One region of the Paenibacillus sp. TSA_86.1 genome, then DNA from elsewhere that is predicted to be linked to it. Evidence: riboswitches for the same ligand, from Rfam matches in the RefSeq annotation. Region 1 holds a riboswitch; the other holds the start of a gene.

What was found. Region 1 has a riboswitch for glycine ahead of gcvT (glycine cleavage system aminomethyltransferase GcvT). Riboswitches for the same ligand answer to the same signal wherever they lie in the genome.
Region 2: it holds a riboswitch for glycine, as region 1 does, so the genes downstream of both, sdaAB (L-serine ammonia-lyase, iron-sulfur-dependent subunit beta) here and gcvT (glycine cleavage system aminomethyltransferase GcvT) in region 1, are expected to answer to the same signal.

What each region holds. Positions count from the first base shown of each region.
Region 1 covers NZ_JBQZGE010000003.1:88,443-95,825, forward strand. Annotated here, with positions in the region: gene gcvPA (aminomethyl-transferring glycine dehydrogenase subunit GcvPA) at 1-988, opposite strand, end outside; gene gcvT (glycine cleavage system aminomethyltransferase GcvT) at 991-2,127, opposite strand; glycine riboswitch at 2,382-2,482, opposite strand; glycine riboswitch at 2,486-2,608, opposite strand; gene gcvH (glycine cleavage system protein GcvH) at 2,952-3,344, shown strand; gene ACUTVW_RS09485 (PTS mannitol transporter subunit IICB) at 3,787-5,250, shown strand; gene ACUTVW_RS09490 (BglG family transcription antiterminator) at 5,318-7,383, shown strand, end outside.
Region 2 covers NZ_JBQZGE010000007.1:136,959-144,341, forward strand. Annotated here, with positions in the region: gene ACUTVW_RS15960 (arsenic transporter) at 1-714, shown strand, start outside; gene ACUTVW_RS15965 (phosphate ABC transporter substrate-binding protein) at 1,289-2,221, shown strand; gene pstC (phosphate ABC transporter permease subunit PstC) at 2,340-3,275, shown strand; gene pstA (phosphate ABC transporter permease PstA) at 3,278-4,165, shown strand; gene pstB (phosphate ABC transporter ATP-binding protein PstB) at 4,179-4,934, shown strand; glycine riboswitch at 5,249-5,423, shown strand; glycine riboswitch at 5,428-5,565, shown strand; gene sdaAB (L-serine ammonia-lyase, iron-sulfur-dependent subunit beta) at 5,685-6,374, shown strand; gene sdaAA (L-serine ammonia-lyase, iron-sulfur-dependent, subunit alpha) at 6,364-7,320, shown strand.

The sequences.
Region 1 (7,383 bases):
AGATGTTGGACGTCGCCTTTTCCCGGCGGATGTGCTGTTCGCGGGCTTGTAGCGTCAGTACGAAGCCGCGTTTGCCGTTGCGGTCCGTTGTCTGACCGACAATTCGGCCAGGGATCCGGCGCATGTGAGCCTGGGACACGGCGAAGTATCCGCAAGTCGGTCCGCCGAGCGAAGCGGCGATTCCAAGGGGCTGCGCATCGCCTACAACGATGTCGGCACCCAGCTTGCCTGGGGCTTCCAGCAAACCGAGCGACAGCGGGTTGGCGCTTACGACGAGCAGGCCTTTGTGCGTGTGCACAAGGTCGGCAGCCTGTTTTACATTTTCCACGGCACCAAAGAAGTTCGGGCTCTGAATCATCACTGCTGCTGTATCCTCCGAAATGGCTGCTTGCAGGGCATCCCAATCAGTCACGCCATCCTTGTAATCAATCTCCACGATCTCCAGACTGAGGCCATGTGCATAGGCCTGCAACACCTGACGTGCTTCTGGGTGAACGGCCCGGGATACGATAAGCTGTTTGCGACGTGTAGCTGCGGCAGCGAGATTGCCTGCTTCAGCAAAAGCCGTTGCGCCATCATACATACTGGCATTGGCTACCGCCATGCCCGTCAGCTCACAGATATACGATTGAAATTCGAAGATCGCTTGCAGTTCTCCTTGGCTGATCTCGGGTTGATAGGGGGTGTATGCCGTGTAGAACTCGGAACGGGAAATGACATGGTTGATGACAGATGGGATGTGATGATCATAGATCCCTGCGCCCAGGAAGCTGGCATGTGTCTCAAAGTTGGCATTCGAGCCAGCCTGCTTCGACATGTGTCGTGTTAACGCATATTCGTCCAGCTTGGAGGACACGGGCAACTCGCCCTGGTACCGAATTTCCTGCGGAATATCTTTGAACAGATCCTCAATTGTTTCTACACCAATCGTAGCGAGCATTGCGCTCTGGTCTTGTTCGGTCATAGGAATGTAGCGGTGCTTGCTCATGCTTACTCAGCTCCTTGGGTAGGGGTCTTTGGCGTACGTGTCCGTTTATGAAAAGGGGTCTTGATGACCTCGGCTTTCAGCTTTTTGCCACGAATCTCAATCTCCAGCGCTGTACCGAGTGCAGTATAGTTGCTGTCAATCAGAGCGAGGCCCAGATTACGTTTCAAGGTCGGCGACTGTGTACCGGTTGTCACTTCACCAATCTGAACGCCATCCGCATAGATGGGGTAATGTGGACGCGGAATGCCGCGCTCCAGCACTTCGATTCCAATTAGCTTGCGGGCAGGGCCGTCATTTTTTTGCTGAAACAAAGCTTCGTGTCCGATAAAAGGCCCGGCGTTCAGTTTCACAAACATGCCCAGCCCTGCCTCCAGTGGAGAGACGGTTGGTGATAATTCCTGACCGTATAAAGGCAACTTCGCTTCGAATCGCAGTGTATCGCGTGCACCAAGTCCTGCTGGAACGAGGCCCACATCAGCACCTGCTTTCATTAGCCCGTTCCATACAAGTGCAGCCTGTTCCGCTGCAACATACAGCTCAAAGCCATCTTCGCCGGTGTAACCGGTTCGTGACAGCAACAGTCGTACTCCGCATACCTCGGCATTCTGTACGAAGCGGAACGGTTCGATGGAGGCGGCATCCACCTCTGAACCTGTAACTTTAGCCAGAATATCGACCGCTAAAGGACCTTGTAACGCCAGTAATGCCGTTTGCTCGGAATCGTTAGTCATGTTCACGCCCGGTATAATGTGCTCCTGAAACCATGCCCAATCTTTGTCGATATTGGAGGCATTGACGACCAGCATGTAGTGTTGTTCTGCGAGTTTATAGATGAGCAAGTCATCCACTACACCGCCATCGGGATAACACATCAGCGTGTATTGGGCCTGACCTGATCCTATTGCGGTCACATCATTAGTCATCATGCGCTGCAAAAAGGCTTCCGCCTGTTCACCCGTTACGGTGAATTCGCCCATATGGGATACATCGAACAGCCCGGCGCGCTCTCGCACAGCTTCATGTTCCTTTTGAATACCGCTAAATTGCACCGGAAGCTCCCAGCCACCAAAATCAATACAACGTACACCTTCATATTGCGCATATAGGGGGAAGAGTGGTGTTCTTAACAAATCGGACATCCAATCACCTCGTCATGGGCCTCAAGCGGGCCGAATATAGAAAAGTGAATCTGTTAACCGGGTTTCAATTTAATTCGATTCAATTCCGTCATGTAACAAGTACAGTCATAAGTAAAGTCATAAGTATTTGATTAGTCGTTTATAAAGGCACGCTGCCGGGTAGACGATTCTAAATCCTGCATTTCATTTTTTGGGAAAAAGGAAAAGGACAGGCCAAAGAACCGGCATGCCAAGTAGCACGCTGTATTCTTAGGCTCTGTCCCTTGTACCTGAGAGTTACCCCGCCGTATGTTCAGACAGGTTTCCCCTTGGGTGATCATAACGTCCAGACCGGACGATTAGATGCTCTCCAGAGTTGCGTCCTGTAAAAGTCCTTTTGCCTGAGAGATTCGCCCCCGCTTGTCGGTGGTTTACTCCTTCGGCGCCGCCTCATGCACATCCCCAAACCGGGTGTACGGGCAATCTCTCCCTTTACATTCATCCGCGGTTCATACGTAGTCCAATAACTTCAGTTGCTCTTATCATTAAAACGTGAATCGACTGTTGATGTCAAGAACGATATCATTAAACTTATATAAAATACGAATATTTTTTAATTTGAAAACGTCAATGTTCGTATATTTGAAAAGAGTGCGCTTACTATGTTAATATTCACCAGTATATGCAGAAAGAGTGGTGTGAGGTTACACAAGGTAAGATATGAATTTCAAATTAATTGTGAGCTATATTGACATTTGAATCCGAAATATCATACGCTGTTGTTTGGGAAAAAGGTGAAGGTCAAAGAACGCATGCACTCATTAATGAAAGCGAGGCGGATATCGATGAGCGAATTGAGAAATGATTTCCTGTACAGTGAAGAGCACGAATGGGTGCAAACCGTAGGGGAGGATACCGTACGTATTGGCATTACCGAGTTCGCACAGCATCAGCTGGGTGACATTGTGTTTGTAGAGTTGCCTGATCTTGAAGCCAGTGTAAAAGCAGAAGACAGCATCGGCACGATTGAATCGGTCAAAACGGTGTCGGATCTGTTCTCACCCGTCAGCGGTACGATTATTGCAGTCAATGAAGCTTTACAGGACTCGCCAGAACTGGTGAATAGCTCTCCTTATGAAGATGGCTGGATGATTGAAATCCGTGTGGATGGAGATGTAACAGCTGCTTTAGCTACATTGCTGAATGCGGACGCATACCGTAAACATACGGAGGAGTAAATAAGGCTGAAACACCGAGTCTATTTGTACTTATGGACATATATATAATCACATATGAATAGATCATTTTATCTTCAAACCTGTGTGAGCTGTATAGCTTATGCAGGTTTTTTGATGTGTTTTTCGTGCGTATGGGTGAGTGTTCAAGTAGAAGTGACGTAGATTTCATGAATAAAAAGAGTTCAAATCGACCAAGCTATTTTATTGCTTTGCATGTTGTATATGAACAAAGTCATAGGCAGAGTAATCCTTGTATATCAAGGATTTGATCATATATTCCTACTAAAAAACGATTACATAATCTAATGTTGTCATCATTATTCATGACGAAAGTACGCTTTCATTTGATTGAACAGGAGAGGTTTCTCGCTTAGGATAACAGCAGGGGAAGCATGATACCCCTTTCATATTGATAATGACTTGATCCAAGGAGGATAAACCAATGAGTAATTTGGACCAAATGTCCAATTCTAAGGGTGGAATACGTGTAGGTGTGCAACGATTCGGACGGTTCTTGAGCGGTATGGTTATGCCGAATATGGGTGCATTTATTGCTTGGGGACTGATTACCGCGATGTTTATTAAAACAGGGTGGTTCCCAAATGCAACGTTAGAACAACTCGTAGGTCCAATGATTAATTATTTGCTGCCACTCTTGATCGGTTATACCGGAGGTACGATGGTCCATGGTCAGCGTGGTGGTGTCGTTGGTGCGATTATGACCATCGGTGTGATTGTAGGTAGTGACATTCCAATGTTCCTTGGTGCAATGATTGCGGGACCGCTCGGAGCATGGGTCATCAAGAAGTTCGACAAGTCCATTGAGGGTAAGATCAGAGCCGGATTTGAGATGCTGGTCAACAACTTCTCGGCAGGAATCATCGGTGGAATTTTGGGCATTATCGCATTACTCGGGATCGGGCCGGCAGTAGAGGCGATCAGCAAGGTATTATCTGCGGGTGTACAGGGTCTAATGAACCTCGGCTTGCTGCCACTGGTGAACCTGATTATTGAACCGGGTAAAGTATTGTTCCTAAATAACGCGATTAATCATGGTATTTTGACACCGATTGCAACAGATCAGGCAAGAGAACTGGGCCAATCCGTTCTTTACATGCTTGAGTCTAACCCGGGACCGGGACTAGGTATTTTGCTTGCTTACTGTTTCTTCGGTCGTGGAATGGCGAAATCTTCTGCACCTGGTGCAGTGGTCATTCATTTCTTCGGCGGAATTCACGAAATTTACTTCCCGTACATTTTAATGAGACCGATTCTGATTCTGGCAGCTATTGCTGGCGGTGTCGCCGGTACGTTAACGTTCATGCTGACTGGAGCAGGACTGGTGTCGGCGCCGTCACCGGGCAGTATCATCGCATACTTCCTGTTGACACCAAAAGGTGGATACATTCCAATGCTCGCAGGGGTTATCGTTGCCGCAGTTGTTTCTTTCCTGATCGCCTCTCTGCTACTCAAAACAGGTAAACAGAAGGAAGAGGATCTGGAAGAGGCCTCTAGCCGAATGAAAGATATGAAAAGCCAAGGCAATACAGCAAATGCAGCCATCACAGCGGATAACCGTGAAGCAGACAGAGCAGCAGATATCGCAACTTCTGCAGCTTCCAAGGCAAAAACAGATGTGAAAAAGATTGTTTTCTCCTGTGATGCGGGTATGGGTTCCAGTGCCATGGGTGCTTCAATTCTGCGCAAAAAAATGAAAGCCGAAGGGATCGACATTACTATAACCAACACGGCGATCAGTGAAATTCCGCAAGATGCAGACGTTGTCATTACGCAAAAAACACTAACGGATCGTGCACGTACAGTGGCACCGAACGCAGAGCATATATCCATTGACAATTTCCTAAAAAGCCCGGAATACGAAGCGCTTGTTGAACGTTTGAAATAAGCGGAGAGCAGACTGCGAACCAGCTTCTAACGAGGGCAGCCGTTTTCCCAGAGCCGGAGGCTTAGATATGAGTATTACCAAAAGACAACGTGAAATTGTGGAATTCCTGCTGGAGCATCCCCATGAAGTCACGGCCGGCGAAATCGCCGTTGAAGTAAAAGTGAGTACCCGTACCGTGCATCGTGAGCTGCTGATGATTGAACAGTGGCTTGAACCGTTCGGTATGCGATTGGAAAAAAAGTCGGGAACCGGAATACGTATTGATTCCGGTTCAGATGACCTCAGCGCATTACGCCAGAAGTTGGAAGGTAATGAATATGTAGAGTTTACGCCGGAAGAGCGTAAGCTCTTCATGCTTTGCATCTTGCTGGATGAAGCCGAACCGGTCAAACTGCTTGCGCTCGCTTCCGATCTGAAAGTGACGGTCTCGACGGTTACCACGGATCTGGATGATCTGGAGTCACGTATCCGGCAGGCGGGGTTAAAGCTTGTTCGAAGGCGAGGATATGGCGTCAAAATTACCGGAAGTGAGGCGATCCATCGCAGAGCCATTGCGGCGCTCGCTTTGGAAGTACTGGATGAGTCAGACCTTTTTGGTAGGCAACCCGAACAAGGAGGCTCCATCGTTAATCAAAAGTTGCTCAGCATGATCGGTCATAGTGATGTGCTTACCATTGAGAATGCATTATGGCAGCCGGATATCGAATGGCTCGAAAAAATTCCAGAACGACAGTACATGAAACTGCTTATTCAGTTATCGGTAGCGGTTGTTCGCATACGCAAAGGTTTTAATATAGGACGTTCCTCCTCAGGAATGATCACGACCGCAACCGAAGGCATATCGGCGGAGCAGCATGAACAGCGAGTCCCTGTATTCATGGCTTCGCGTCTGTGCAGCGTTCTATACTCACAGCTTGGAGTCACCTTCTCGGAAGAAGAGTGGACGTATTTTCATCAATTGCTTACAGAAACAGAGCAGCAGATTCATTCTTCTCGTCTACTTCCGATTGATGATCTGATTCTCATGGACAGAGTGCATTCACTAACGGATCAGATGCAGGAAAGAACAGGTTATGCCTTTCATGAAGATCGTTTGCTTCGCGAAGGGCTAATTACACATATGGTGCCTGTTATGGAGCGGCTTGAAGGACATCAGGTGATCCGTAATCCGTTATTACAGCAGATTCGCAAGGATTATGACATCCTTTTTGAACAAGTTAAAAAGTCCGTGTTACAGGCATGGCCGGGAGCAGCAGTTCCAGATGAAGAGATCGGTTTTCTCGTGATGCATTTTGGTGCTTCTATTGAACGGCTTCGAGCGTTAAAGCAGGAAATCCGGGCGATCGTGGTATGTAACAGTGGCATTGGTTCCTCGCGTATGCTGTCCAGCAGGTTGTCCAAGGAGTTTCCGGAAATACAGATTATAGACAGTGTCTCCTGGTACGAAGCGGCCCGAATGCCAGCCGAAGAATATGATCTGGTGTTATCCACCGTCGATTTGCCAATGGAGGAAGATCAGTATTACAAGGTCAGTCCGCTGCTTACAGCAGAGGAGAGTGAGAGCCTGCGACATTTTATCAAAACAACAACGTTACAGCGGCAACATCGCAAACCCCTTGAAAAGGGGAATGAGACAACGAATCATAATAACTCCGACCCGGATGGGATGGAAGCAACCTTACTTGAAATTGTGCGCATTATCGGTAAGTTTCAGGTACATGCCATGGATAACACTCAGCTTGATTTTGCCCAAAGTGTGCGTGAGATGTGTAAAGTTGCACATCGAGCAGGTGTATTGAAAGACCCGGAAGAGGTTGCCAAACTGCTTGAAGTTCGTGAGTCAATGGGCAGTCAGAAGATTCCCGGAACTCAGCTGGCTCTTTTCCATACACGGAGCGAAAGTATCTATAAGCCATCCATTAGGCTTTTTCAACTTGATGAACCTTTGCTTCGGACAGCAGAGGACAAGGAGGGAGTAAGCCATGTGCTGCTGATGCTTGGGCCAAAGGAGCTATCCAAGGAAAGCTTGGAGGTTCTCAGTGAGATTAGTGCGCTGCTGCTGCAAGAAGAGATGATTACGTTGCTGGGGCAAGGGAACAGGGATGAGATTATTCATTACCTGTCCCGGGAACT
Region 2 (7,383 bases), on a different contig from region 1:
ATGCTGTTTTTGTTTTATCGCAAAAGCATCCCGCAGACGTATGATGTCTCAGCTGCTCGTGACCCGAAGGAAGCGATCCGTGATCCACGGGTGTTCAAGATTGCATGGTTTATGCTGGGGCTGTTGCTGGTAGCGTATGCTTCAAGTGAATTCCTTCCGATTCCTGTTTCCGTTATTGTAGGTGCGGTTGCACTGCTTTTCGGTATACTTGCACGCAAGAGCGAAGCGGTGGATTTGAAACGGGTGGTCAAAGAAGCACCGTGGTCCATCGTTGTCTTTTCGGTAGGGATGTACATTGTTGTGTATGGTCTGCGTAATGCCGGGTTAACGGATCACCTGAGCAGCTGGCTGGATGCAATAGCGGGTTATGGCTTGCTAGCTGCATCGCTGGGTATGGGGCTGATCGCTGCAGTCTTATCATCCGTGATGAATAACCTGCCAACCGTGTTAATTAATTTGCTAGCCATTAAGGGGGCACATACCGAGGGGATTGTTCGTGAGGCTATGATCTACGCCAATGTCATTGGCTCGGATCTGGGTCCTAAGATGACGCCAATCGGATCACTGGCAACCTTGTTATGGTTGCATGTATTGTCTCGTAAAGGCGTTAAGATTACATGGGGATATTATTTCAAGGCAGGCATCATTCTAACCATTCCAACATTGTTGATTACATTGGCTGGATTAGCGCTATGGCTGTGGATTTTGGGATAATTACAATCATCAAGCTTAAAATTATAAAATAGTTATGATTAAAAAGGTTGTTCTCATCAGATGTGTTAACCACATCCGTTGAGACGGCCTTTTTTTGTTTTTGTCTAAAATGCAGTTTCCATTGTTCTCTTATATAGAAGAAACCAACGAAGTAATCAAGCGGGGGCGGAGGAATCATGGCTTGCACGAAAGTGGTCCTTTTCTTGCCCCACCCTTGGCTAGGGATATCAAATGTTTTAGAAACAGATGGGCGCTGACTCAGCGGAGGGAACGGAACGATTGTGGAAAAGCGGAGCGGTCGCCTTTATCCGCGGATATATTCCTCTTAAATATACAATCCATTATATCCGGGGGTAACAGCGATTGAAACAACGTCCGTTCCCGAAGCGGCTACCAGCGCACAAAAATATTTTTCGTATGTTTCGTATTTTAATCCCTAGCCCGTATTTTTAACATTGCGTTTACAAAACATTGATTTTCAGATGACATAACGAAACTACAATGATTAAAGAGTTGATGGTGATCACACAAATTCACAAAACGCCATCACTACATTGGGGGAGGAAAACAAAAAATGTTTAAAAAGTTGCCGTTTATTTTGATGACCTTAACGTTCGTACTGGTGCTTGCAGCATGCGGATCGAAAAATGACGCAGGTACTACAAATGGTGCCGCAAGTAATGGATCAGGAGAAAATACTGCTGCTGAACTCAGCGGTAACATTCTGGCTGTTGGATCAACAGCACTGCAGCCTCTGGTAGAGCAAGCTGGACAAAAATTTATGGCAGTTGATCAATATAAGAACGTAATGGTACAAGTGCAAGGTGGCGGTAGTGGTACGGGCCTGACACAAGTTTCCGAAGGACAAGCAACAATCGGTAACTCTGACGTATTTGCTGAAGAGAAGTTGAAAGACGAAGCGAAGGCAAAAGAACTGGTTGACCACCAAGTAGCCGTTGTAGCTATTGCACCAGTAAGCAACAAAGATGCAGGTGTAACGGATTTGACGAAGGAACAACTGGTTGATATTTTCTCCGGTAAAATCAAGAACTGGAAAGATGTTGGTGGTAAAGATCAAGCCATCGTTATCGTTAACCGTCCAGGTAGCTCCGGTACGCGTGCAACTTTCGAGAACTTTGCTCTGGGAACGAAAGTAGAAGATATTCAAGGTTCGATCCAAGAAGATTCCTCCGGTACAGTTAAGAAACTGGTATCTGAAACTCCAGGAGCAATTGGTTACCTGGCTCTGTCTTACCTGGATGACAAATTGCAAGTTCTGAAATACGGTGGTGTTGAAGCTACAGTTGAGAACGTGGAAGCAGGAACATATCCAGTATGGGCTTATCAACACATGTATACAAAAGGTGAGCCGGATGCAGCAACAAAAGCATTCCTCGACTACATGCTCAGCGATGAAGTTCAACAAAAAGACGTTAAGGATCTAGGCTACATTCCAGTATCCGGCATGAAAGTGAAACGCGATGCAGCAGGTAATGTCACTCAGTAACATTCTTTGAACTTGCGCATACAGCGAAAGAGGCGGACCCAGGTCCTGCCTCTTTACGCGGTTTGCTCAGAATTTATCCCATATTTTGCATTAATTCTACTATAGAAGGATGGTTGTTATGGAACAGACCGAAGGGGGAACGGTAATGAACAATAAGCTGAAACCACGCCGGCCCTTGAGAGAGAAACATTACTGGGAAGAGTGGACGGGACGGATCTACACGTCGATATGTGTCGTTTTCCTGATCGTTGTCATGTTTTCCATCGTATATTTTGTGGCGTCCAAAGGCTTATCAACCTTTTTCCAGGATGGTATAAGTCTGCGTGAATTCTTATTCGGCAAAACATGGAATCCGGCAGGCGAGCCTGCGGTTTATGGTGCATTGCCGTTCATCACCGGTTCCTTTACAACCACCTTGCTTGCAGCGTTAATTGCAAGTCCACTTAGTCTGTGTGCAGCGCTCTTTATGACAGAGATTGTACCAGGTAAAGGTAAAAAGATTTTACAGCCTGCGATTGAATTGCTCTCCGGTATTCCATCCGTTGTGTACGGATTCATCGGTCTGAGTGTGATTGTTCCCATGTTGCGAAGCATCTTCGGAGGAGCCGGCATCGGGATTGCAGCCGGATGTCTGGTATTGTCCGTGATGATTCTGCCTACGGTAACAAGTATTATGGCAGACGCGTTGTCTGCTTTGCCTAAAGGTCTGCGTGAATCTTCATACGCGCTTGGTGCGACACGTTGGCAGACGATCTATCGGGTAATCATTCCGACAGTGCTGCCTGCATTGTTGACAGGTATTGTTCTCGGTATGGCTCGCGCTTTCGGTGAGGCACTCGCCGTGCAGATGGTTATCGGTAATGCACCGCATGTACCGACATCCTTGCTCGAATCCGCTTCAACATTAACAAGTGTAATCACCCTGAGTATGGGTAATACCACGATGGGTTCTGTTCATAACAATGCATTGTGGAGCATGGCGCTTGTCCTGCTGGTAATGACCTTTGTATTTGTCATTCTGGTTCGCCTGCTTGAAAGGAGGAACCGGGTATGAGAATGAAGCCAAAAACAGCAGATAAAATTGCAACAGTAGTCATCGTGATCCTGGCTTTATTCATTGTTGTACTTTTGCTCGGTTTACTCGGATTTATTCTGTTCCGGGGGATCGGTCAGATCAACTGGCACTTCTTGACGAGTGCACCACAATTGCTCAAAGGCGGCGGCGGAATTGGACCGCAGCTCTTTAACTCTATCTTTTTGCTTGTACTAACGTTGATCATTACGATTCCGCTCGGTTGGGGCGGGGGGATTTATATGGCGGAATACGCCAAGCCAGGTCGAGTTACAAGTTTTATCCGTCTGGTTGTCGAAGTGTTGTCATCATTCCCTTCCATCGTTATCGGTTTGTTTGGACTCTTGCTGATCGTCAATACGTTTGGCCTGGGCTTCTCCCTCTTATCGGGTGCGATGGCACTGGCGATCTTCAACTTGCCGCTGATGGTTCGGACGACGGAGCAAGCTTTCCGTGCCGTTCCCAAAGAGCAGAAGGAAGCCGGACTCGCTCTTGGTTTGTCCAAATGGAAGATCATTACGTCCATCCTGTTGCCTGTGGCGTTGCCAAGCTTGATTACGGGCACGATTCTGGCCTCAGGCCGGATCTTCGGTGAAGCGGCAGCGCTGATGTTCACTGCGGGTATGAGTAGTCCACCACTGGACTTTACGGACTGGAATCCAACAAGTCCAAGATCACCGATCAACCCGTTGCGTCCTGCGGAAACACTGGCTGTGCACATCTGGAAAGTCAACAGTGAAGGCATTGGGCCAGATTCCAAAGAAATCGCAGCAGGTGCTTCTGCCGTGCTGGTTATTCTGGTACTGGCATTCAATCTGAGTGCACGCTGGATCGGCCGGGTGGTATACCGCCGGATGACAGCTTCGAAATAAGGAGGAATCCCACATGGCCATACCATTTGGTACGGAACAGTTAAGCATATATTATGGACATTTTCAGGCCGTGAAACAGATCAGCCTGACTTTTCCCGAAGCCAGTGTAACGGCTCTGATTGGGCCGTCCGGCTGCGGTAAATCGACATTTCTCCGTTCATTGAACCGGATGAATGATGAGATTGCCGGTTCACGCACAGAGGGACACATCTGGATGGATGGTAATGACCTCAACGAACCAGGTACGGATGTAATCAAGCTTCGTCAGAAGATCGGCATGGTGTGGCAGAAGCCCAATCCTTTTCATAAGTCTATCTACAACAATATCGCATTTGGCCCCCGCTACCGCGGTACGAAGAGTAAGAAGGCGTTGGATGAGATTGTGGAGAAAAGCTTACGCCGCGCAGCACTTTGGGATGAAGTAAAGGACAGACTACATGAATCGGCCTTGGCACTCTCGGGTGGTCAGCAGCAACGTCTCTGTATCGCGCGAGCATTGTCCGTTGACCCGCAGATTCTTTTGCTCGATGAGCCAGCATCTGCCCTTGATCCGGTATCTACGGGTAAAGTCGAGGAATTGATCTCGGAGCTGAAGCAGGAGCTACGCATCGTTATTGTTACCCATAACATGCAGCAGGCGGCGCGCATCTCGGATTATACGGCTTATTTTTATCTCGGTAGTCTGATTGAACACGGTGAGACGGAGCACATTTTTACCAACCCGGACAATCGTCTGACGCAGGAATATATTATGGGGCGTTTTGGTTAAAGATAAGAAAGTGTAACGCCCGAGCGGAAACGTTCGGGTGGTTATGCTTTTTTTATTTGAATATTTGTTGATTTTGAAACAATCCCTTTAAAAATTGCATATATATAACAAGCGGGAGTAATATCCTTCGCATCTTCTGTCTGTACGGTTCAAGATACGGATGTGACCAGATATAGTTTGGAAGTATTACGCCAAAAGCAGGCTTCCAATACGTCACTTTTGTTGACATATACAGTGCGGCATATTACGCTGTATATGATTGAATACATGCCAGAATGATTAACTTTTATTATGAATGAACAGAATACAGCGAATGATAACGAGCGGGAGAGACCTAAACGGGCTGAATAAATACGGGGATAGATCGATATGATGCATCGTATCGATGCAGATCTGTACTATACAGGCCAGCTTGAGGCACCGAAGGAGCAAGTAGTTATGCACCCGGCATAACTGTTAATCTCTCAGGTAAACGTACCGTCGTTGGACGCAACTCTGGAGAGTGCGCGGAAGAAGCGCCACCCAAGGGGAATATGATGGGTCAGCACGGTGAATAGACTTGTATGTGAATGTACTTGATCTGTTTTAGCCGATGCTGCGATCATGAAACTCTCAGGTATCAAGGACAGAGAGAGGGCTAACGGCCTTCTTCTGTCCTTTTTTCATGTCATCATTCAGTAAATCAGGAACATAATGGTGGTCTTCTTGTTTGGAGGACGATGACGACGAAACCAATTGGAGGGTTACAAGGTGCGATTTAAAGATGTTTTTTCAATTATTGGTCCGTCCATGACGGGGCCATCCAGTTCACATACAGCGGGTGCTGCAAGACTGGGCCGAATTGCGCGTCAGTGGCTAGGATGCACGCCTGAACGTGCACGGCTCACGTTATACGGCTCATTTGCGGACACCTATCAGGGACACGGAACGGATCTGGCACTGATCGGAGGCCTGCTCGATTATGTCACAGATGATCCGCGTATACCGGATGCGGAACAGTATGCAGATGAAGCGGGTATGGAGGTTGAATTTTACACGAGCGGTCTGCCGGCCCCTCATCCCAATACGGTCAAGATTGAATTGTGGCACGGCGAACGGGAATGCTCATTAACAGGGGCCTCCATCGGCGGTGGTAGTGTGTCCGTGCATGCACTGAATGATTTTCGCGTACAGATTAGCGGGGAGTTCCCGACACTTGTTTTGCGCCATGCGGATAAAGCGGGTGTTCTGGCATCCGTAACCTCAACGATCAGCTCTTCCGGAGTGAACATCGGGTATATGCAAGTGGATCGGAAAGCCCGTGATGGTGAAGCGCTTACTGCAATGGAGATGGATGCTCCGCCAAGTGAAGAGATTTTGAAAAGATTGCGTTCCCTGGATCATGTGCTCAATATTCGTGTGATTGATCTGAAGAGAGGGGTTGATCCGAATGCGGTTTAAACATTTGCATGAATTGAATACCATCTGCACTGCGGAGTCCAAAACGATTGCACAGCTGATGATTGAAGAGCAGGTGCAAGAGACGAATACACCGGAAGCCGACGTGGTGAAACAGATGTCGGAGTACTACCAGGTGATGAAGGAAGCCGTTCGTAAAGGACTTACAGAAGATACAACCTCACGTAGCGGACTGACAGGCGGAGACGGGAAAAAGATGGCCGAATACATTCGCCAAGGCGAGACATGTTCTGGTGATGCTTCTGCCCTTGCCATGGCTTATGCACTGTGTGTATCGGAAGTGAACGCTTCGATGGGACGAATCGTGGCTACGCCGACGGCAGGATCTTGCGGCATCATTCCGGGTGTGTTTATCAGCTCGCAGGAACGCTTTGGCTGGACGGATGAACATCTGGTGAATGGATTGTTCTGCGCGGGGGCTATCGGTTATGTTATTGCCAACAATTCGTTTATTTCTGGTGCCGAGGGTGGTTGTCAGGCCGAGGTTGGCTCTGCGATCGGCATGGCTGCCGGAGCCATGGTGGAACTTCGTGGAGGAACACCGGAGCAGGTCGTGCATGCTGTGGGCTTGGCTTTGAAAAATACACTGGGCCTCATCTGTGATCCGGTTGCCGGGCTTGTAGAGATTCCTTGTATTGTGCGCAACGGACTCGGAGCCGTTACTGCACTGGCTGCGGCTGATATGGCGCTCGCTGGCGTACGCAGTGCCATTCCGTCGGACGAAGTGATCGACGTTATGCTGGAGGTAGGCAGTGCCATGCCAAGCCGTCACCGCGAGACAGCGCAAGGCGGGCTGGCCCAGACACCTACAGGCCGCAAGATGATGCAGAAGCTGGCGAAACCTAAGGCGAAGCGGGCAGAGCCGGAAGAGACATCAGAAACCGATTCAGAAGCATCAGGACTACAACCGAAAATGGATGGTAAGTAATCAGAGCTTGCCGGATCGAGGGTTTAGAATAAATTAAAGTAAACAAGCGTCCTTCAACCTGAA